DNA from 3 places in the Bradyrhizobium sp. Leo78 genome. Region 1 is predicted to be linked to each of the others. Evidence: riboswitches for the same ligand, from Rfam matches in the RefSeq annotation. Region 1 holds a riboswitch; each other region holds the start of a gene.
What was found. Region 1 has a riboswitch for cobalamin ahead of AC5ZG1_RS41840 (DUF1636 family protein). Riboswitches for the same ligand answer to the same signal wherever they lie in the genome.
Positions count from the first base shown of each region.

Region 1 (6,935 bases):
GCGTCGCGATCCTTGACCAGACATTCGACCGCCCGGCCGTATTTGGCGCGGTATTTCTCGGCGAAAACGTCGATCGCCGCTTCGGCGGACGCCCGGTTCGGCGCCCAGTAGACCTCGCGCAGATCCTTCTTCATGGTGGCCTGCACCGAGAGCGGGACCTTGTCCAGGACGTTCACGGTCTTGTGCACCCAGCATCGCTGGTGCCTTGTGCCGGGACAGACCTCGTCGAGCGCCTTTCAGAAGCCGAGCGCGCCGTCGCCGACGGCAATTTCCGGGGCGATCTGCAACCCGCGCCGCTTGACGTCGATCAGGAGCTCACGCCAGCTCCGCGCGCTCTCCCGCACGCCGACCTGGAAGCCGATCAGTTCCTTCTTGCCTTCCGGCGTCGCGCCGATCAGCACCAGCATGCACTCGCCGTGGTCTTCCATGCGGGCCTGCAGGAAGACGCCATCGGCCCACACATACACGTATCGTCGCGCCGACAAATCGCGCCTCTGCCAGCGCTCGTACTCGCCTTGCCACTCCGCGGTCAGCCCGGAAATCACCGCGGGCGACAGGTTCGGTGCGTCCTTGCCCAGCAAGGCCGTCAGCGCCTCCTGGAAATCGCCGGTCGAGATGCCGCGCAGGTACAGAATCGGCAACAGCGCATCCAGGCTTCTGGTCCGCCGTGCCCACAGCGGCAGGATCGCCGAGCCGAACCGGATCCGCTCACTATCGCCGGCCGCCCCACGGTCGCGAATCTTCGCCCGCGCGACCTCGACCGGACCGATGCCCGTCGCAATCGTTCGCACCGGGCCGTAACCATGCCGCACGACACGGGCGCGTCCGTCGGCAAGCTTCAAATCCTTCATCGTGGCAAGAAAGGTCTCGACTTCGACCTCGACGGCCTGCGCCAGAAGCTGCCGCGCACCAGCACGCAGGATATTGGTCAGTGGATCGTCGATCTCGTCGGGCTGACGGAGCGGGACAATGTTGCTAGTCTCGTTCATGGCGTATCGCTCTCCTTGAGAGGTTCTGGCAGGCTTCGACACCCGCCTCGATACGCCGCCTATCTCAGTCCGTCATCACCCAGTTTCCCGCATAGCTCCCTATGACGAGGTCGCCGAAGGGCCAATACCGGAAGTAGCCAGCCTAATCGATCACCCGGTCGATGCGGGCGCTGAACGTCGGCGAAAATTCGAGCGATCCGCTCCGTCAATCTTGCGCGCGCCAGGTGACTACCTATTCAAATGCCGCGATTGCAAGCACAACGGCGGCAAGGATCGGACCTGCATCGGCGACAAGCGGGCGATCATGTGCGCTGACTGCGCCTACGCACTGCCCAATGATCACGAACCTAGAAATATCGCCACGGACAAGCACCCGCAATCTGTGCGTTAGGAACTTTGTTCAATCTCAAGATCCTTCTAATATTTGCACTGCCGCAGGCAGGACAGAAGTACCAAGACTCACTTGCGATTACCCTCGGACCCGGACTGGGATTGCTACCGCACATCGTTCGATGACATTGAAAACCGTCACAAGCATCATAACCGATGAATGCAACTTCAGGGGCGGGATAACCTGAACAATACACTTTCGTTCCAGTCCAGCATTTGTCACCGTCCCCTTTTGAATCACTCCTCACGTATGTCATTCCCAGATCGGTGCAGTCTGCTGGCGACCCAAAGCGAAATGGGGCTGTCCCGATCCAGATTCGCCGGCTCCGCAAATGCATCCCTGGTTAGCAAGATAGCGCTTACTGCGAAGACTATCCTGAATAGGATCATAGAAGAGCCTCCCTATCTGTGACAGATGTGGAGGGGGATATCTGACCCACCGCAGAAGATATTTGAGCAACCAGAGACGCCTGTAAAGAAAGATCCGTATGTCGCACGACTCACCAGTGGTCAATCGCGCTCATTGCTTTCCTTTTGCTTCATGATTTCGCGGAGAGACTTCGGCCGCGGAGGTGACCTGTAGCGGCCCTCCCACGAGGCCGCGATCACGCCCTCGAAGGGAGCTTCCCCCGAGTGCAACTCGGCATTCCGCTATCGGTTGTGACTAGTTTAGCGTTCGCCGCGCCAGGCCCTGCCACCGAAATGCCCATGCCGATCCTCGACGAGACAACGCAGCCTGATCCGGCAGGGATGGAGGAGGTGCTAAATCGAAATGACCATCATACGCTGGATGCGAAGGACCATCACGGGTCGATGTCGCATTTGGGTCAAACTGAAGAAGAACGTGCGGTGATGGCCGAACAATTCGCAGGCGCATATTTGCTGAAGTAGAAATCCCGGCTTGGTCGGGGTGGGGTACCTGGCATCGCCGGCTACAAGGCGATCAACGCACTGGACTCTATGATCGGCCATCATACGCCGCGACACGAAGCCCTTGGTTGGGCTGCGGCGCGCGCATCGATGATGTGGCAAACTTCATTCCAGCTCGCCTGACCGCTGTTCTCTTCGTGCTGCGCGCCCCGGTCTTCGCAGGGTGGTCATGCATGATGCGCGATGCGAACCGGCGCCGCTCGATTAATGCCGGCTGGCTCGAAGCCGCCATAGCTGGAGCGCTCGGCGAGCGGCTCAGCGGTCCGCGAGCGTATCACGAGACCATCGCGGCGGGAACTCGAGGCGCTCGCGAGGGCTGAGCTCGCGATCGTGGTCAACCCGAACGATCCCGACGGAAAGCATCATGATCAGAGTGAACTTCTTTCGATCCTGCCGCGTGTCGGCCGTCTGGTGATCGACGAAAGCTTTACCGAGCTAGCCCTGGCTTATCACCTGCGCCCGATCAGTCCCTCTTCGCCGCCCTTGGTCGCCCTGATCTTTCGCGGACCATCTCCTTTTTCGCCATTTTGATGGCGTGGCGGGCGTCGGTGGAGCCCTCGGGCGCGACGATGTCCCCGTCCTCGGCGGCATCTGGTTCGGACATCATCCGGCGTGGTCCCTTTGGCTTGACAAGTTGCGGCCCAGAGCAAATGGTCGGCCCGCGTTGGTGCCTGTTCTGCGACAGGCGAAGAGGGAATGCGATAGGGCTCGAGCCAAACGGCTTGGCCTGAAAAGCAGCCGCCCCCGCGACCGTGACCGGAGAGATGCCCGAAGCCACTGATCCCCTGGGGATCGGGAAGGCGGGGATCGAAGGGAAAGACCCTGCTCCGCAAGCCGGGAGACCTGCCAGCGCAACGTTGAGACCGGCGGACGGGGTGTTCCGCGACGGGGAAAGCGAAGCCTCCTCAAGGACGGTTCGTGCACCTCATCGCTTCCCGCCGTCAATTCAGGAAGGGGCGATGATCGTCACTCTTCACGTTTGCATCACATGCCGCCCGGGCCAGACGCTCGGGGAAGGCGAGATTACGCCCGGTGCGCGCCTGCATGCCGCTATTCTCGACGCGGGCGTGCCTGACGGCGTCGTCGTTCCCGTCGAATGCCTGTCCGCCTGTAACCAGGGCTGCTCGGTCGCGCTCAGCGCGCCGGGACGGTGGTCCTATGTCTACGGTCGCTTGTCCGATGGCAACGCGCACGACGTGATTGCCGGCGCGTCAGCTTACGCGGCGGCACCCGATGGCATCGTGCCATGGCGCAGCCGGCCGGAGATCTTCCGCAAACAATCGCTCGCTCGCATTCCACCTATCGCCGCCCTGCCAGAAGCCGCGGAATGAACACGCTCGCAAAAGTCCCTGTCACGGTCGTCACTGGCTTGGCATCACTCTGGAAGACGCGCCGAAATTCGATCGCGGCTGCGCCGCGCGAGGCGTCATGAGTACGGTCGCTATCAAGGGCTGGTGCCCTGGCGCGTTGCGGCCGATGCAGTCAGGCGACGGGCTCGTGGTCCGCGTGCGCCCCTATGGCGGAAGGCTCGATGCGGCACAGGCGGCAGGGCTGGCTGATCTGGCAGAGTGTTACGGCAACGGCTTGATCGACTTGACCAGCCGGGCCAACTTCCAGATCAGAGGCGTGAGTGATCAGGGACACTTGTCTCTGCTCGACGGTCTCGCCCAATTGAAGCTGCTTGACCATGATCCGGAGGCCGAGTCGCATCGCAACATCCTGGTGACACCGTTCTGGGGCATAGGCGATGACACGCGTTCGCTCGCAGCCGAACTGGAGCAGGCCCTTGCCGGCAGTGGGCTAGCTCTTCCGACCAAATTTGGCTTCGCTGTCGATGACGGCAAGGAACGGGTGCTTGCTGGCGCATCCGCGGACATTCGGATCGAGCGTGGCCGCGCGGGCGGCCTTTTGGTGCGCGCCGATGGCGCTGAGTTTGGTCGCTCCGTTACGCGCGGCGACGCTGTGAGCGTTGCAGTCGCGCTTGCCGAATGGTTCATTACCTCAGGCGGCACCAGCGGCAGGCGAGGGCGCATGGCCGCCCACATCATGGCCGGCGCGAGATTGCCGGATGCACTGCTCGGTAGGACCGAGCCCGCACCGACGATCGCTGTGCCTCGTCCCGGTCTTTGTCCGCTGGGTGCGATGGTCGGCGTCGCATTCGGGCAACTGCCCCATTCGGCGCTTCGGCTTATTGCCGCAGATGCGCAAGGGTTGCGTATGACACCGTGGCGGATGATTCTTGCTGAGGGAGCACGCACGATGCCGCGCGGTGCGGACCTCATCACCGAGGCCGATGACCCAGCGCTTCGCGTCATCGCTTGCAGCGGCGCGCCGCGCTGCCGCGAGGCTCTTGCCGATACCCGCACGCTGGCTGCCGCGCTTGCGCCGCACATCGCCGCGGACGCGCGCCTCCACGTTTCGGGCTGCGCCAAGGGCTGCGCGCATTCCGGGGCGACCGCGATCACGCTGGTTGCGACCAGCGCCGGATTCGATCTCATCCGCGACGGCTCGCCGCGCGCCGCGCCAGTTATGCGTGGCTTGAGCCACGGCGTCATCATCGAAAATCCCTCCATGCTGGCGGGAGGACGCTGATGCCGCACATTTATGAAACCGACGGTGCAGCGATCTATCGACAGTCCTTTGCCACCATCCGCGCCGAGGCGGACTTGACGCGCTTCACGCCCGATGAAGAACAGGTGGCCGTGCGCATGATCCATGCCGCCGGCATGGTAGGGCTCGAGGCCCATATCCGTTTCACGCCCGGCATGGTGGCGGCGGCGCGGGATGCGCTGCAGGCCGGCGCGCCCGTACTTTGCGACACGCGTATGGTGTCCGAGGGGATTACACGCGCGCGGTTGCCGGCGGTCAATGCCATCGTCTGCACGCTCGGCGACCCCGCCGTTCACGTACTGGCACAATCCATGCGCGATACCCGTTCGGCCGCGGCACTGGAACTGTGGCGACCGCACCTCGATGGCGCCCTTGTCGCGATCGGCAACGCGCCCACCGCGCTGTTTCACCTCCTCAACATGCTGGAGGATCGCGATTGCCCGAGGCCGGCTGCAATCATTGGCTGTCCGGTCGGCTTCGTCGGCGCGGCTGAATCCAAGGCCGCGCTGATGGCCGATCCGCCGGCGCCCGCCCTGACAATTGAAGGACGCCTCGGCGGCTCGGCGATCACCGTCGCCGCCGTGAACGCGCTCGCGAGCCGGAGCGAATAGCGATGGGGCGCATCATTTGCTGCGGCCTCGGGCCAGGCAATCCGGACTTGATGAGCGTGCGCGCGGACCGCGAGGTGCGCGCAGCCAGGCACGTCGCCTATTTCCGCAAGAAAGGGCGTCCCGGTCAGGCCCGCCGCATTGTCGAAGGCATGCTGGCCGCCAATGTCTCCGAATATCCGATGGAATATCCGGTCACCACCGAGCTCTCCTTCGACAGTCCGGATTACCTTCGCGTGCTCGCCGGCTTCTATGAAGAATGGGCGGAGCGTCTGGCGCGGCTTGCGCTCGCGGTCGATGTCGTCGTGCTCTGCGAAGGCGATCCCTACTTCTATGGCTCCTTCATGCATTTGCACGCGGGCCTGCGAGGCCGCGTCGAGATCGAGGTGATCGCGGGCATTCCGGGCATGGCCGGCTGCTGGAATGTGGTCGGTCAGCCGATTGCGTTGGGCGATGACGTGACGACCGTCTTGATGGGCACAATGGCGGAGGATGAACTCGAACGGCGGATGCGCAATTCGGACGCGCTCGTCGTCATGAAGACCGGGCGCAACCTCCAAAAGGTGCGCCGTGCGCTCGCCTCCGCCGGTCGTCTCAATGATGCCTGGCTGGTCGAGCGCGGCACCATGCCGGGCGAGCGTGTTGCGCGGCTGGTCGATGTCGAGGAAACCGATTGCCCCTATTTTGCAATCGTGCTCGTGCATGGAACGGGATGGCGCGCGGACAACATCGCATGACGGGATCGCTGACGATCGCGGGACTTGGGCCGGGCGATGAGGCGCTGGTCACGCCGGAGGTGACGGCCGCGCTAGCTACCGCGACCGACATTCTGGGCTATGCGCCCTATGTCGCGCGCGTAGCGCCGCGCGAAGGGCTCACGTTCCATCCGTCGGACAATCGCATGGAGTTGCAACGCGCAGCCCACGCATTGCGGCTGGCATCAGAGGGACGCAACGTGGTGCTGGTATCCTCTGGCGATTCCGGCATCTTTGCGATGGCTTCTGCCGTGTTCGAAGCACTCGAAGAGACGCCGCAATACCAGGGGCTTCCGATCCGGGTGCTCCCTGGCGTGACCGCAATGCTGGCGGCGGCCGCGCGCGCCGGCGCGCCGCTCGGACACGATTTCTGTGCCATTAATCTCTCCGACAATCTGAAATCGTGGGCGGTGATCGAGAAACGGCTGCGGCTTGCGGCCGAAGCTGATTTTGCCATCGCGATGTACAATCCGCGCTCGGCGAGCCGGCTGGAGGGATTTGGACGCGCGCTCTCAGTGTTGAAGGAGGCCGGGTGCGGCGACCGTCTCGTGATATTCGCGCGCGCGGTCAGCACACCCGATGAGCGGATTGAAATGATCAAATTGAGCGAGGCGTTGCCCGAGATGGCCGACATGCGTACGCTCGTGATCATC
Region 1 is NZ_JCAMOT010000077.1:1,140-8,074, forward strand. It holds partial or broken gene AC5ZG1_RS41820 (IS256 family transposase) at 1-989, opposite strand, end outside; gene AC5ZG1_RS41825 (hypothetical protein) at 2,088-2,270, shown strand; partial or broken gene AC5ZG1_RS41830 (CobD/CbiB family cobalamin biosynthesis protein) at 2,292-2,587, shown strand; gene AC5ZG1_RS41835 (hypothetical protein) at 2,640-2,840, shown strand; cobalamin riboswitch at 2,958-3,174, shown strand; gene AC5ZG1_RS41840 (DUF1636 family protein) at 3,269-3,640, shown strand; gene cobG (precorrin-3B synthase) at 3,738-4,901, shown strand; gene AC5ZG1_RS41850 (precorrin-8X methylmutase) at 4,901-5,530, shown strand; gene AC5ZG1_RS41855 (precorrin-2 C(20)-methyltransferase) at 5,533-6,264, shown strand; gene cobJ (precorrin-3B C(17)-methyltransferase) at 6,261-6,935, shown strand, end outside.

Region 2 (6,935 bases), on a different contig from region 1:
ACCCGTGCGCGCATCGCCTCGACGCTCTCGGCCGCCGCAGGCCTTACGACGATACTGTCGAAATCGTCGTGATCGTGCTCCTCTTCCTCTCCGTGATGCCCGGCCCGCGCAGCGAGGTCGTTCTCGGCATCGGCCTTCATCCCGATGAGGACGTCGGGCGCAAGCGCTCCATGGGAGCGTACGACACGGACACCTTGCCTCAATTGTGCAGCAAGCCGGTCTTCGATCCCGGCAAGCACATCCGGCGACACCAGATCGCTCTTGGAAACGACCACGAGGTCGGCACAGGCGAGCTGATCCTCGAACACTTCCTCGATCGGGTCGTCGTGATCGATTTCCTCGTCCGCGGCGCGCTGGGCCGCGACCGCATGTTCGTCGAGCACGACGCGTCCTTCTGATAGCGCCAACGCGTCGACGACCGTCACCACGCCATCGACGGTTGCGCGCGTGCGGACCGCGGGCCACGCGAACGCCTTCAAGAGTGGCTGCGGCAGCGCCAGCCCGGAGGTCTCGATCACGATCGCGTCCAGCGGCTCGTCGCGCGTCAGCAGCTTGTCCATGGTCGGAATGAAATCGTCGGCGACCGTGCAGCAGATGCAGCCATTGGTCAGCTCGACGATGTCGCCGGGCGCACAGGCCTTGGCCGCGCATTCCTCGACAAGACCGCCGTCGAAACCGGCATCTCCGAACTCGTTGACGATGACGGCGATGCGGCGGCCGTCGGCTTGCGTCAGAAGCGAGCGCAACAGTGTCGTCTTGCCGGCACCGAGAAAACCGGTGAGCACGGTGACTGGAACACGGGACATATTTCAGGACTCCTTAAGGGAACGTTTGAGCCACAGCGGAAGGCCGGCCGCGACGAACACGACGTTGGGAACGCTTGAGGCGACCATCTGATTGAGACGGCCCTGCGCATCGCGGAAATCGCGGCCGAGCCTGGTTTCGGGCACGATGCCGAGACCGACCTCGTTCGACACCAGGACAACGGGGTTTGCGGCGACGCCTAGAAATTCCGCGAGCCGTTTCGCCTCGACATCGAGGTCACGCCCGGCGAGCATCAAGTTGGAGAGCCAGAGTGTCAGGCAATCGACCAGGACCGCGCAGCCGGGTCGCGATACCTGCGTCAAGGCATCGATGAGCGCCAACGGCTCCTCCACGGTCGTCCAATCCGAACCGCGCCTGCTGCGATGATGCGCGATCCTGTCCTGCATCTCCTCATCGCCTGCGGTAGCTGTTGCCAGATACACGCGAGCAAGGCCGCTTTCGGCAATCATTCGCTCGGCAAAAGCCGATTTGCCTGAGCGTGCGCCGCCCAGTACCAGCGTGGTCGAGAGATCAGTCATTTCGGAGCGCTGCCATCTTCGGGTGACCAGCGAACGGGCGGCAGCCGCGCCACCATCCCCTTGCGCAGGATCTCGGCGCGCTCGCGCCACGGCACCAGGCCGTAGGTCGATTTGCGATAGGAATCGACGAAAGACGCGACGGCACCGGCGCCCTCGGGCTCGAGATCGCCGAAGAGGAAGGTGTAACCATCCGAGCTCGAAACCGCGACCGTGGTCGGCCGCTTGCACACGCTCAAGCACTGCACGCGCCGGACCTGAACGGCCGCGTCGCGTTTGCCTGTAGCGACCCGGATCGCGTCGAACATGGCGGGCCCGGCCAACACGCCCTCGGACGTCTTGCAGGTGACGCATACGCTCACGACGACGGGACCGCCGGGCGCAGTCGGCGGCAAATATTCGCCCGGGCGAGAATCAGTATCTTGCTGATCGACGTCGTTGCGATCCATCACGATGCTCAAGTCAGGGCCATGACGGCCGCGAGCTTTGTTGGATCGCGTTCGACGGGGGAAGACCATCGAACTCATTCCGTCCGGTGCACCCCGCCCGACGAACCTCCAAAGCACAATGCGCGATGGCAGGTCTCCTGGCTCGCGGGTCGTCGCCTTTCGCCGCCTTCCCGGTCATCCCAGTGGCCTCGGCTTTGGCTCGCCGCTTACAGTTGCGGGGGCAGCGTCGGCATTGCACCGACTTCCCTTTTTCACCTTCCCGAAGGAAGGACCATCGCCGCCACGCTAGCTGTCCCCGCGACGGCGGTCAACCGCAGTTGACCCGCCCGTTTGCTTCGGTCACTTAAGGCGCGCACGAGGAGCCCATGACCTTCCAAATCCCATCCGATTGGCAAATTCCCGCAATCGCTCCGCTCGATCAGACGCTTGCCGCAACGATGCGCGCGCGAATCGACGGCAAAGCCAAGCCGCCGGGCTCACTGGGACGAATCGAAGACCTGGCGGTGCAACTCGGCATGATCGCGCATCCATCCGCCGCAGCGCTGCAAAACGCCGTTCTGCTCGTATTCGCCGGTGATCACGGATTGACGGAAGAAGGCGTTTCGCAATATCCGTCCGCCGTGACGGCCGCGATGGTGAGGACTTATCTCGCAGGCGGAGCGAGCGCCAACGCCTTTGCGGCCGCGTCAGATGTCGGGATCCGCATCGTGGATGCCGGCGTCGCCAGCGAGCTGCCTTCCCATCCCGATCTCCTCAGCATCAAGATTCGGACCGGCACCGCGAATTCTGCGCGTGAGGCAGCGATGTCGGCCCAGGACGCGCACAAGGCGCTCGCGGCCGGCTTTGCCATAGCTTCCAGTGAAATCGATGCTGGGGCCGACATCGTCGCGCTCGGCGAAATGGGAATCGGCAACACGGCGTCATCAGCGCTGCTGGTGCATCGGCTGGCGCCCGCGCCGCTCGATGATTGCATCGGCGTCGGCGCAGGCCAGGACGAGCCAGGCATGGCCCGCAAGCGCGCCGCCATCCACAAGGCAGCCAATCGCAGCGATGCGACCGCGCCGTTCGAGGTACTCCGGGAATTCGGCGGCCTCGAGATCGCGATGATGGCGGGCGCCGCGCTTGGTGCAGCGGCACATCGCCGTCCGGTCGTCATCGACGGCTTCATTTCGTCCGCCGCCGCCCTCGTCGCCGTCAGGCTGGCGCCGGCGACGCGTGACTATTGCGTCTTCGCGCATAGGTCGGCCGAGAAAGGTCACGATATCGTATTGGCGGCACTTCAGGCACAGCCGTTGCTCGCTCTCGACATGAGACTTGGCGAGGGCACCGGCGCACTACTGGCGGTCCCGCTGGTGCGCGCCGCGTCCCGCCTGCTGACCGACGTCGCCGACCTCAGCGATGTGCTGGAAGGAAGGATCTAGATGAGCCTGGATCGTCTTCGCGACGCGGTCCGATTCCTCACCATCATTCCTGTCGGCGCTTCGAACGATGCGCCTGATTCCGAGTGGCTGGTCCGCTCGGCGCAGTTTTTCCCGCTGGTCGGTGCGATCGTCGGTTTGGTTTCGGCGGCGGCTCTTCTGCTGAGCTCGCTCGTATTAGGACCAGTGATCGCGGCGCTCATGGCAGTGTTGGCAAGCGTCCTTCTCACCAGTGGGTTCCACGAGGATGGCCTGGCTGACACCGCTGATGGCTTGGGCGGCGGCTGGACGGTCGAACAGCGTCTCACCATCATGAAGGATAGCCGGATCGGCACCTATGGCACGCTCGCGCTGATCTTCGCGGTCGCATTGCGGGTCGCTGCGCTTGCTGAGATGCCGGCATGGATTGGTGCGGCGGCGCTGATTGCAAGTGGAGCCGGCGGTCGCGCCGTGGGCTTGCCGATCATCGGCTGGATGAAATATGCGGGTAACACCTCCGCGATGAAGGTGGCCTATGCGCCCTCTCCGCTCCGGGCAGGCGAAATCGGTTTCGCGACGATCGTCGCGCTGCTCGCGCTGGCACCGCTCGCCGCGACCTCCGACACGCATGCCCCGATCGCGCTTATTGGCGGCATCGCTTGCGGCATCGCACTGGCAGTTGCGGTCACGCTGTGGTCGCGACGATCGATCGGCGGCTATACCGGCGACGTACTCGGGGCCATCGAGCAGGTGTTCGAGGTTGGCTTCCTGCTCGGCGTTGCTGCCGTCATCCGGTCGGCCATGTGATCTGCGCCTATGTTCGAGTGAATCGTCGATGTCTGACGAAGGCGAACCGATCTGGCGCAGCGACATCGATTCATTGGCATTCCGTCCCTCCGGACACATGGGCATATGCGTCATGCACCGGCGCGCATTCCGGACGCTGCTGGGCTGCATGCCTTCGTCACAGCAGTGCATCGATTTCTACCTGATACACCGGGATTCGTTCGAAGCGGCGGCCCGCGCCAAACTGGCCGCGAGAAGCATCCGGGAAACGGACAACTTTCATCTCACCAGCCGCGACGTCCGTCGCCGGCTAAAAAATTCGGTCGCATCTGATGATGCCGTGGGCTAGAATGACTTGCCGAACGAGGATCATCATGCAGCAGACGCAATCAGCCAATTTTACCACCGTTGCCACCGGAACGAATGTCATCGTTCAGGCCGTTCTGGCGATGGCTCTTGGTTTGTTCGTCGTCGGCATGGTCGGCTTTTCGCACATCAGCGCCGTCCATAACGCCGCCCACGACGTGCGCCATGCCAACGCTTTCCCCTGTCACTGACGACAGATGCACGTCTTCAGATCGATCGTGTTTGCGGCATCGCTTGCCGGATTGATCGTCGGCGCGCTGATATCGGTGGTTCAGTTCTTCGGAACGGTGCCGCTGCTCCAGAAGAGCGAGGTCTTCGAGAAGGCTGCGGCCGATGCACACCACAAGGCTTCCCACGCCGGCAGCGCTGAAGCAGACCATCATCACGATGCGGAATGGGAGCCCGAGGAGGGCTTCCAGCGCAGCGCCCTCACCGTCGCCGCCAACGTCCTTACCGCGATCGGCTTCGGCCTCCTGCTCACCGGCATCTATGCGCTTCGGCAACGACCGGTCCATTGGCGCGAAGGTCTGTTTTGGGGCCTTGCCGGGTTCGCCGTTTTTGTCGCGGCGCCTGGTCTTGGCCTCCCTCCCGAGTTGCCGGGCCTGCCGGTCGCCGATCTCACCGCGCGGCAAATCTGGTGGATCGCAACCGCCGCTCTGACAGCATCAGCGCTCTACCTCCTGATCCTGCGCTCGGAGCCGTGGGCTGCGGTTCTCGGGGTCATACTCATTGTCATCCCGCATCTCGTCGGCGCCCCTGTTGCACCCGAGTCTCATGCCGAAGTGCCAGCGTCCCTTTCGCACCAGTTCGTGGTGACCGTCGTGCTCACCGGACTCCTGTTCTGGAGCCTGCTCGGCGTCGCAACGAGCCTCGCGTTCGATAGAGTATCAAGGAAGCGAAGTTAGGCCGCCGATCGTCAGGCTGGGCGCCCGCCACCTCGTCACCGGAATTGCCAGCACCAGGACGGATCGCCGCGATCGCGGCGCTCCGTCATGTCGACGCGCATGAAACGATCATGCGCGAGCGCGGCGCCGACCCAGAGCTCGTTCCAGGCATCGAACACCGCGGGAGACATCGGCCCGCGCTCTGCCATCAGGCGCCATGAGGTCTGCCGTACCATCGCGGTCGCGCCCTGCACGCGCAACTCGGCGTCGTCGCCCTGCCCACGGGCAATGCGCGCGAAGGCGCTGGCGAAGCCCTCGGCGCCGGGACCGACACCACCGAGCAGCGATGCAACGTCGTCAAAGGTGTGCATCCCGACCAGCCGCGCCGCAGCGCCGGCAAGATGGCCGCCCTCCTCGGGACCGAGCACCGCGATGGTTTCCGGCACGATCGACGTGATGTATTCCATCGCGTAGTTGCGCAGGACCTTTTGAAGGCGCCCTTCGGGCCAGGTGTTTTCGGCAAGCCGTGGCGCAAGATCGACCCGAAACGGGGGACATTGCTCGCCGGGCGAGAACTGCAGCCGTTCATCGGGTGTGAGGTCGTGATCCCACTCCTTGTAGTAGCCTTCCAGGCCGGGCTGTCCGTCGACCGTTTGGCCCGTACAGACGAAGCCCAGCCGCGGATTACCGAGGACGACGCCATTATTGGCGTGCCATCCGCGCAGCATCGCGCGCGACACTTCCGACGGAATGCCGCAGATCGCGGTGCCCGACCAGATCCACCGCGGCGGCGGATATCGTACCCAGGCCTTTTGGTCGCTCTCGTAAACATATTCGACCTTAACGCCGCCGACTTGGTTTGAAAGATAATGGTATTGCGCGCACGCGACCGCGTGCGGAAGCTTGTCGAGCCCGAGCTTTTTCAATCCCGGAACAAAGCGGGCCAGTTGCTGGCGTCGGAAGGTCCGAAAGACCACCTCCGCCGCTCGCGCGGCGCCGGCGCGCGACGATAGCATCAGGATGAGGCCCGTGAGATAGGAATGGTAGATCAGTTCGACGGCCCGATAGGCGGCGACGTCATCCTTGGCTCGGCTCTCCGCGCTTCCGCTCAATTTTTCTTCTCCAAACCTGCGACTATGCTTCACTGCCCCGACGGAATGAGAGCGCGCAAAATGTTCCGATTCCACATTTGACGGACGCTATCGAACGCAGCGAAATCGTGGTCGAATTGCCAGTAGGCCCATGCCCAGCCAAATCGGTCAGCGTTTCGCGCCACGAACGACAAGTATCTCTGGCGGCTTTCAGATGGCGCGCGCTCATAAACCCCGAACTCGCCGAGATAGATCGGACGTTTCTCGCGGCGTGACCAAAGATTGATTCTGGTGAAATCAGCGACAACTCTCGCTTCGTCCTCAGAGGTTCCCCAATCCAGCGGGCCGATCGTCGAAAATGTTCGCGACCATGGCGCGCCTTGATGGGTAAACCTTATCGGCGCGTAATAGTGAAAAGTCACGATCAGTTTTCTGTCGTCAGCCGGCAGAGTCAACTCGTGAATAGGCGCATCGTCGGTGTTGAGAACAGCGACAATGACAGTTCGCTCAGGGTTCGCAACCCTGATAATGCCGAGACATTCATTGAGAAGTGAGTTCCATTCGGCCGAGGTCATATGTCCCCCAGGCTCGTTCAGAATTTCGAATACAAGCGCAGGATACT
Region 2 is NZ_JCAMOT010000004.1:68,359-75,293, forward strand. It holds gene cobW (cobalamin biosynthesis protein CobW) at 1-806, opposite strand, end outside; gene cobU (bifunctional adenosylcobinamide kinase/adenosylcobinamide-phosphate guanylyltransferase) at 810-1,343, opposite strand; gene AC5ZG1_RS06835 (DUF1636 domain-containing protein) at 1,340-1,789, opposite strand; cobalamin riboswitch at 1,900-2,080, opposite strand; gene cobT (nicotinate-nucleotide--dimethylbenzimidazole phosphoribosyltransferase) at 2,155-3,210, shown strand; gene cobS (adenosylcobinamide-GDP ribazoletransferase) at 3,211-3,993, shown strand; gene AC5ZG1_RS06850 (hypothetical protein) at 4,022-4,321, shown strand; gene AC5ZG1_RS06855 (CbtB domain-containing protein) at 4,347-4,529, shown strand; gene AC5ZG1_RS06860 (CbtA family protein) at 4,536-5,243, shown strand; gene AC5ZG1_RS06865 (hypothetical protein) at 5,279-6,334, opposite strand; gene AC5ZG1_RS06870 (glycoside hydrolase family 5 protein) at 6,364-6,935, opposite strand, start outside.
Region 2: another riboswitch for cobalamin. It lies ahead of AC5ZG1_RS06835 (DUF1636 domain-containing protein); the one in region 1 lies ahead of AC5ZG1_RS41840 (DUF1636 family protein).

Region 3 (6,935 bases), on a different contig from region 1:
GTGGCTTCCTGCTCAAATCGGACGCCAGGAAGCATCTCATTTCAGCAATCGAAGCTCTGCTCGACGGCCGACCTTACTTTACCAGCGTCGTGTTGGAGAAATTGCTGACCGACTACCAGCTCAACAAACAGAACAAGTCCAGTGCGCTCCTCACATCGCGGGAGCAGAACGTCGTGCAGTTGATTGCAGAGGGGCATACCAACAAGGCCATCAGCTCCATCTTGAAGCTTAGCGTGAAGACTGTCGAAACCCATCGGGCGTCCGCCATGCGCAAGCTTGGCATGTCATCCACAGCCGAGCTGGTTCGCTATGCGATTCGCAAGAAGCTGGTTGCGCCCTGAGGCGCAGACAATTCAAGCGGCAGTCGTCGCGCCGGGTTACGCAGCGAGTATTGGATCATTGGCTGGAGTTCACACGGCCCCGCCGGTGATATCGCCCGAATGCCACGCGCGGATTGACGGCGCATGTGGCCCCTCGCCCCGACGCCGCGGCCATACATGCCGCCCGCGTGCGGAAGGAGCAATCTCCCGGAATCCCAGTGGTTCGAGATTGCAGGCAATAGGGATAGTCCCGTGCCGTAGCGGGACCAGCTTCGGCAATCCAGATCAAGCCGGCCGCAGATAAGAGTGCCATCAGGTAGCGCATGAGATCACCTCGCTCATTGAGGATATCTCCATAGTGCCGAAGGAGGACGCGCCTGAAAATACATGATTCCCCGGGGGCCAGCTTGACAAGATTCCCTAGAGCGCGCCGATCAGGATCGCGCCACCGAATTCTGAAGCCACGACGCGGGTGTCGAGAACAGGCATTACAGGTTCAGACCTTCCGTAGGATGGGTAGAGCCCCGTGCTTTTCAAAGATCTCGATGGCAGCGAAGCTGTCACCAACTCGATCAGCGCCGGCTCACGCCCCTCGTGCATCGCGGATTGCCTGGGCGACTTTCGTCGCCTGCGACACCCGTCCGATTCGCGCGCCCGTGACGATCTTTTTTCGACGCGTGCTCAAGCGCGGCACCATCCCTTCGTTGGCGGTCGATCCGGCGGAGGGATAGGGAATGAAGTCCGCGGCCCGACGCAGCGCGATAGCCTTTCGAGCCGCTTCGACATTGGCGGTGCGAGCTGCCAGGTTGTGAAGACGCCTGAGTTCGCTGTTAACCCGCTTCAGTGCCGCGGCAAAGACCTGCTTGCGTTGTGATGGACGATCGGCAGTTCCGGGGAAGTTCGCGCCGCGAGGCTGGCCTTTCCCGCGCATCTCTCGCCGCTTTTGTCGGCCGAGCGTTCGCTCCTTGTCGCGCATCTTGCGCAAGCGGGATCGCATGTCCGCAAGATCAGCCGGCTCGACGTCATAGATGGCGGGATGATGCGTGAGGCGGATCGTCTCGTACTCGTCGTGGCTGAGGAGGCTACGTTCGAGTTTGCATGGGATCGACATTTCCTGTTCCTCCGTTGAATCTGTCGATGCTCACATGAACGGCATCATCCAAGTTTAGCGACGCGTGTGGGTGGCATGTGATGCTCGCATAAGGCTGTAGGATTTGTCATCTGCTGTCCCTTCGCCCGTCAGCAACTTTCTGTGTTCGTCATTCAGGTCGCCGCTATCAGCGATCCGCAAAAATGCTGTTGGGTTCTGATCGTTATCGATTTGAGTTTTGCTCCGCCTTGTGCTTCTTTGCGCGCGTCATCGGTGCCCTTTGTAGGGTGAAACGGGAACGCGGTGCGGGAATCTTCCCCAATGCCGCGGCTGCCCCCGCAACTGTAAGCGGACTATTTGCGATCCGGATGCCACTGGGCCTGCCAAGCAGGTTTGGGAAGGCGGATCGCGAGACGACCGCAAGCCAGGAGACCGGCCGTTGACGGGTATCAACTCGTTCGACGGTGGGTCGGCGGAAGGGCATTAATGAACTTGCGGCGTTTTCTTGCCGGGTGTGCGGCCGTTGCTGCGTGCGGTCACACTGGCGCCATGGCCCAATCGGGTCCCGAACAGCTTCCTGCTGTTGTCATCAATCCGGAGGTCCGGTCCAAGCCGGCCCCGAGGAATAGGCAAAGGTCTTCAACAACCCATCCTGCGCGCCCGGCGCCCGGTAACGAGGCGCCGGCCGCGACTCCCGAAGTGGTCGTGACTCCCGACCGTACACTGGAGCCGGCGAGCCGGACCGGAAGCTCGGTCAGCGTGGTCACGCACGAAATGCTCGCGACCAGCAATCCGACCTCGCTCGTCGATGCGCTGCGGACCGTGCCGGGACTCGATATCACCGAAAGCGGCGGACCAGGCGCGACGACCAATGTGCGCTTGCGCGGCGCCAATACCGGCCAGACGCTGGTCATGATCGATGGCATCAGGGTCAACGATCCGACCGCCGCCAGCGGCGACTTCGATTTCGCGATGTTCGCCCCGGGCGCGATGCAGCGGATCGAGGTGCTGAAAGGACCGCAGAGCGCGCTCTACGGATCTGACGCGATCGGCGGCGTCGTCAACATCATCACCAAGAAGGGCACCGGTCCGGCACAACTCGACGTCAGCACCGAGGGCGGAAGCTACGGCACGGCGAGCACCAGCGCAGCGCTGACCGGAACCTCTGGGCCGTGGTCCTACGCGTTCACGGGAAGCGGGCAGCACAGCAACGGCTTTTCACGCTACGGCTATCGCATCCCCGCGCTCGAAGCCAAGTATGGCCCGCTCGAGCGCGATGGCTTCGACCGCGTCGGCGGTTCGGCACGCGTCGGCTACGATTCCGGCGAAGGCGTACGGCTGGAGACGGGCATGCTGGCCTCATTCACGCGGTCCGCCTATGATCAGGCCTCCGGAACGTTCCCGGACACGCCGTCGAGCGCGACGCGCCTGCTCGAACAGGTCTGGGGACGCGCGTCGTTCGACACGTTCGGCGGCATTCTCACCCATAGCGTGAGCGCATTTGAGACGCATATCGACCGCTCGTTCGACGACGTCACCTACAAGATCAACAAACTGCCGCAGAACACGACATCCATCCTCTCCAATTTCGTCGGCGACAGCACGGGCCTGGAATATCAGGGCAACCTGAAGGTCGGCCCGCTAGGATCGCTCATCGTCGGATCGCGTGTGCAGCATGAAACGGCGAGCACCTCCACCACCAACCTATTGCCGATTCCTGGAGCGTCGACGCCACAGCTCGCAGGCACGCAAGACACCAATTCAGTGTTTGCGCTCTGGCAACTGCCGATCGGCGAGCGGCTCAACATCACGATGGGCGGCCGGGTTGACGACGTCGTCGATGTGGCACGGTTCGAGACATGGCGAACCACCGCGGCTTACACGATCGCCGAGACCGGCACCAAGCTGCATGCGAGCGCCGGGACAGGCGCCAAGGCCCCGACGCTCTATCAGCTCTATGCGCCGACCTATGGCAATTCCGCGCTCAGTCCCGAGGAGAGCTTCGGCTACGATGCCGGCATCGACCAAAGCCTGTTCGGAGGCCGCGTTGTGGTTTCGCTGACAGGCTTCGGCAACAGGTTCAGCAACCTGATCGACTTTGTGACCGATCCGGCGCACCCGCTCGGGCACTACGTCAACGTCTCGCGTGCCGAAACCGACGGACTGGAACTCGGGGTCAACGTCGATATTCTGCCGGGCTACCTGAAATTCAACGCCGCCTATACCTATCTGCAGGCTAAGGATCTCTCGACCGGCCTGACGCTGGCGCGCCGGCCGGAAAACCTGGCGAGATTCTCGTTCCCGATCACACCGATCGAGGGCTGGCTGATCGAGCCACGCGTGCTCGCGGTATCCACGCGCTACAGCGGTTCAAACGAGACGCTGCCGCTCGCCCCTTACGTCCGCGTCGATCTCTACACCGAATACAAGATCGATGAGACCTGGAAGGTGTACTTGCGCGGCGAGAACATTTTCAATGAGCACTATCAGGAAGTGTACAACTATGGCACGACCGGACCTGCGGCTTACGCCGGGTTCAGTGCCCACTGGTGAAGCGGATGTGATGATGCGCGCGCGGGGTATGCTATTTGACCGAACCAAGCGCGCTGGCCAGGCGATCGAGACCATCGTCCGACGCAAGGCCAAATCGCAGCCATTCGCGTGCGCCGTTAAAGCTCCGGCACCAGATGTGGCGTCGGGCCAATTCGGTGTGCAACGTCGGGGCATCGGGATGGGAGGCAAGGCGAAAGAGCGTAGCCCCTCCAACAAGCTGAAGACCGGCCTCTGTCAGGACATGGTCGAGTTTGGCGGACTGGCGAGCAAGCTTCGCACGCATCGCATCCGCCCAGGATCGATCCCGCAGGGCGGCCGTGCCCAGGTGAAGCGCTGGGCCGGAGACCGGCCAGGGGCCCAGCGCCGCCGATATACGTTCGACGATATCGCGTCGGCCGATCACGAAGCCGAGGCGAAGTCCGGCGAGCCCATAGAACTTGCCGAAGGAACGCAGTATGAGAATGGGAAGATTGGCGCTCATCGCGGCAGCACTGATGCCGGGATCGACATCGGCAAAGGCCTCATCGATAACCAGCCAGCCTCCGCGACGATCGAGCCGTTCGGCAACCTGCCGGAGCGCCCTGCGGTCCGCGATACGTCCATCCGGATTGTTGGGATTGACGACGACAGCGTGAATGGCGCGGTCAGGCAGCGCGGAGAGATCATTCAATGCAATAATCTCTCGGCCTCCGCTGCTCCACGCAGCCGAATGCTCGCCATAGGTCGGAGTGACGATCGCGACCGCTCCGGGCCCGGCGAGATGGGGAATCCATTGAATGAGCGTCTGCGTGCCGGCAGCGGCCGCGATGCCTGCATCGTCGAGCACGCCGTAAGCTTCGCGCGCGGCGGCGAGGAGGTCCTGTTCGTCGGCCCGCGATGGCAGGCGCGTCCACGCACTGTCTGGAATGGAGTGCGGAATCGTCCACGGCCAGGGATTGATTCCGGTCGACAGGTCGAGCCAGTCCGCAGGCTCGCCGCCGTGGTGCGCAATAGCTTCCGTCAGATCACCGCCGTGCTTCATAATCGCTTCATGCCATCAATCGCGCTCCTGCGCGAGACCCTTGTTGGCCTAACGCGGCCGGCGATCGGCGCAACGTTCTTGTTACTCGCGGCACTGTTCGGAGCACATGCCGCCCATGCAGCCGATCTGCCGCGCGTCGCTTCCATCAATGTGTGCACCGACCAACTGCTGCTGGCGCTGGCCGATCCGGGCCAGATTCTCGGCCTCAGTCCCTATTCGCGTGACCCCGCCCGCTCCTGGAACGCGGAAAAAGCCGCAGCCTACCCTCGATTATCGGGCGAAGCAGAAGATGTGCTGATCCTGCAACCGGCCGCCGTGGTCGCCGGCAAGTTCACCAAGCGTGCAACACGGGAGTTGCTGAAGGACAAGGGCGTCCGCGTGATCGAATTCGACGCTGCGCGTTCGCTGGAGGACGTGAAGAGCCAGATTCGGAAAATGGGCGAACTGCTGCACCAGAAGGATCGCGCCGCATCCGAGATACGGCGCTTGGACACGGCAATCCAGCACGCCAGGGAGGCGGTATCGCAGCGATCCTATCGCGTGCTCGCCTTGTCGCGGCGCGGCTGGGTCTCGGGCGGCGGCAGTCTGATCAGTTCCATGCTGGCCACGATCGGCCTCAACAACGCGGCAAGTGACTTCGGCTACAAGCTTGGAGGTTTTGCGTCGCTGGAGGCGATCGTCAAGCTGAGACCCGATCTGCTCCTTGTATCTGACGGCGGCGACTTCGCGGAGGACGAAGGCGAGGCATTCCTGTTGCATCCGGCGCTGGAACGTTTCTATCCGCCGTCGAAGCGACTGGTTATTCCGGAGAAACTGACGGTCTGCGGCGGGCCGATGCTTTCGGAGGCGCTGGAACGCCTCGTCTCCGAACTCGGCCGTGTGGCGCGATGACATGCTGGCGGGAAGCGAGACGATCCTGATCGTTGTGCTGGCGATCGCATTCGACGCGCTTATCGGCGATCCGGATTTGCTGTGGCGGCGTCTCCCTCATCCGGTGACGCTGATGGGCTCCGTGATCGACCTGCTCGATCGCGCGCTGAACCGCGAGCAATGGTCGGCCACACGGCGCAGGGCCGCGGGATGCCTGAGCACGGGCCTGCTGGTCGCGATCTGCGGCGGCCTTGGCCTGCTGCTGGAAGCCACGCTCGGGTGGACGCTGCTCGGGCAAGCAGCCCAAGGGCTCGTGGCCTCCATCCTGATCGCGCAGCGGAGCCTCTATCAACATGTCAACAGGGTCGCCTCCGGCTTCACCGGCGGCGGACTTGCCGAGGCAAGGCGCGCGGTGTCCATGATCGTCGGCCGCGATCCCGAACAGCTCGACACCAGCGGCGTCTCGCGCGCGGCGATCGAATCCAGCGCCGAGAATTTTTCCGACGGCGTCGTCGCGCCGCTGTTCTGGCTGGCGCTGCTCGGGTTGCCGGGATTGTTCGTCTACAAGGTCGTCAATACCGCGGACTCCATGATCGGCCATCGCAGTCCGCGCCACGAATCCTTTGGCTGGGCGGCGGCGCGGCTTGACGATCTGCTCAACCTCGTCCCAGCAAGACTGGCTGCGGTACTGATCGCACTCGCTGCGCCGATTGCAGGTGGCTCCGTCGCGCAGGCATTCAAAGTCATGTGGCGCGACGCTTCAAAGCATAGATCGCCGAATGCGGGCTGGCCGGAAAGCGCCATGGCAGGCGCGCTCGGTCTCGCCCTGGCCGGGCCTCGCCGCTATGGCGACCGCCTCGTCGATGACCCCTTCCTCAACGCCGGCGCCCGGATGAATGCCGGTTCTGCCGATATCCGCCGCGCACTCAAGCTGCTGATGGCCGCCTGCTCGCTCGAAGCAGTCATCTATGCCGCGCTGGCGTTGGTGGTTTGACGGCTCCGCGCGATCTCGAGCATGCGATCGATGTCGAGATGCGCTTCCAGATGGTCGGCCAACGCATCGAGCGCCGATTCGATCCGA
Region 3 is NZ_JCAMOT010000004.1:55,489-62,423, forward strand. It holds gene AC5ZG1_RS06775 (response regulator transcription factor) at 1-341, shown strand, start outside; gene AC5ZG1_RS06780 (DUF3551 domain-containing protein) at 397-645, opposite strand; gene AC5ZG1_RS06785 (hypothetical protein) at 904-1,305, opposite strand; cobalamin riboswitch at 1,665-1,865, shown strand; gene AC5ZG1_RS06790 (TonB-dependent receptor plug domain-containing protein) at 2,116-3,963, shown strand; gene cobD (threonine-phosphate decarboxylase CobD) at 3,995-4,984, opposite strand; gene AC5ZG1_RS06800 (ABC transporter substrate-binding protein) at 4,994-5,875, shown strand; gene cbiB (adenosylcobinamide-phosphate synthase CbiB) at 5,877-6,848, shown strand; gene AC5ZG1_RS06810 (cobyric acid synthase) at 6,821-6,935, opposite strand, start outside.
Region 3: another riboswitch for cobalamin. It lies ahead of AC5ZG1_RS06790 (TonB-dependent receptor plug domain-containing protein); the one in region 1 lies ahead of AC5ZG1_RS41840 (DUF1636 family protein).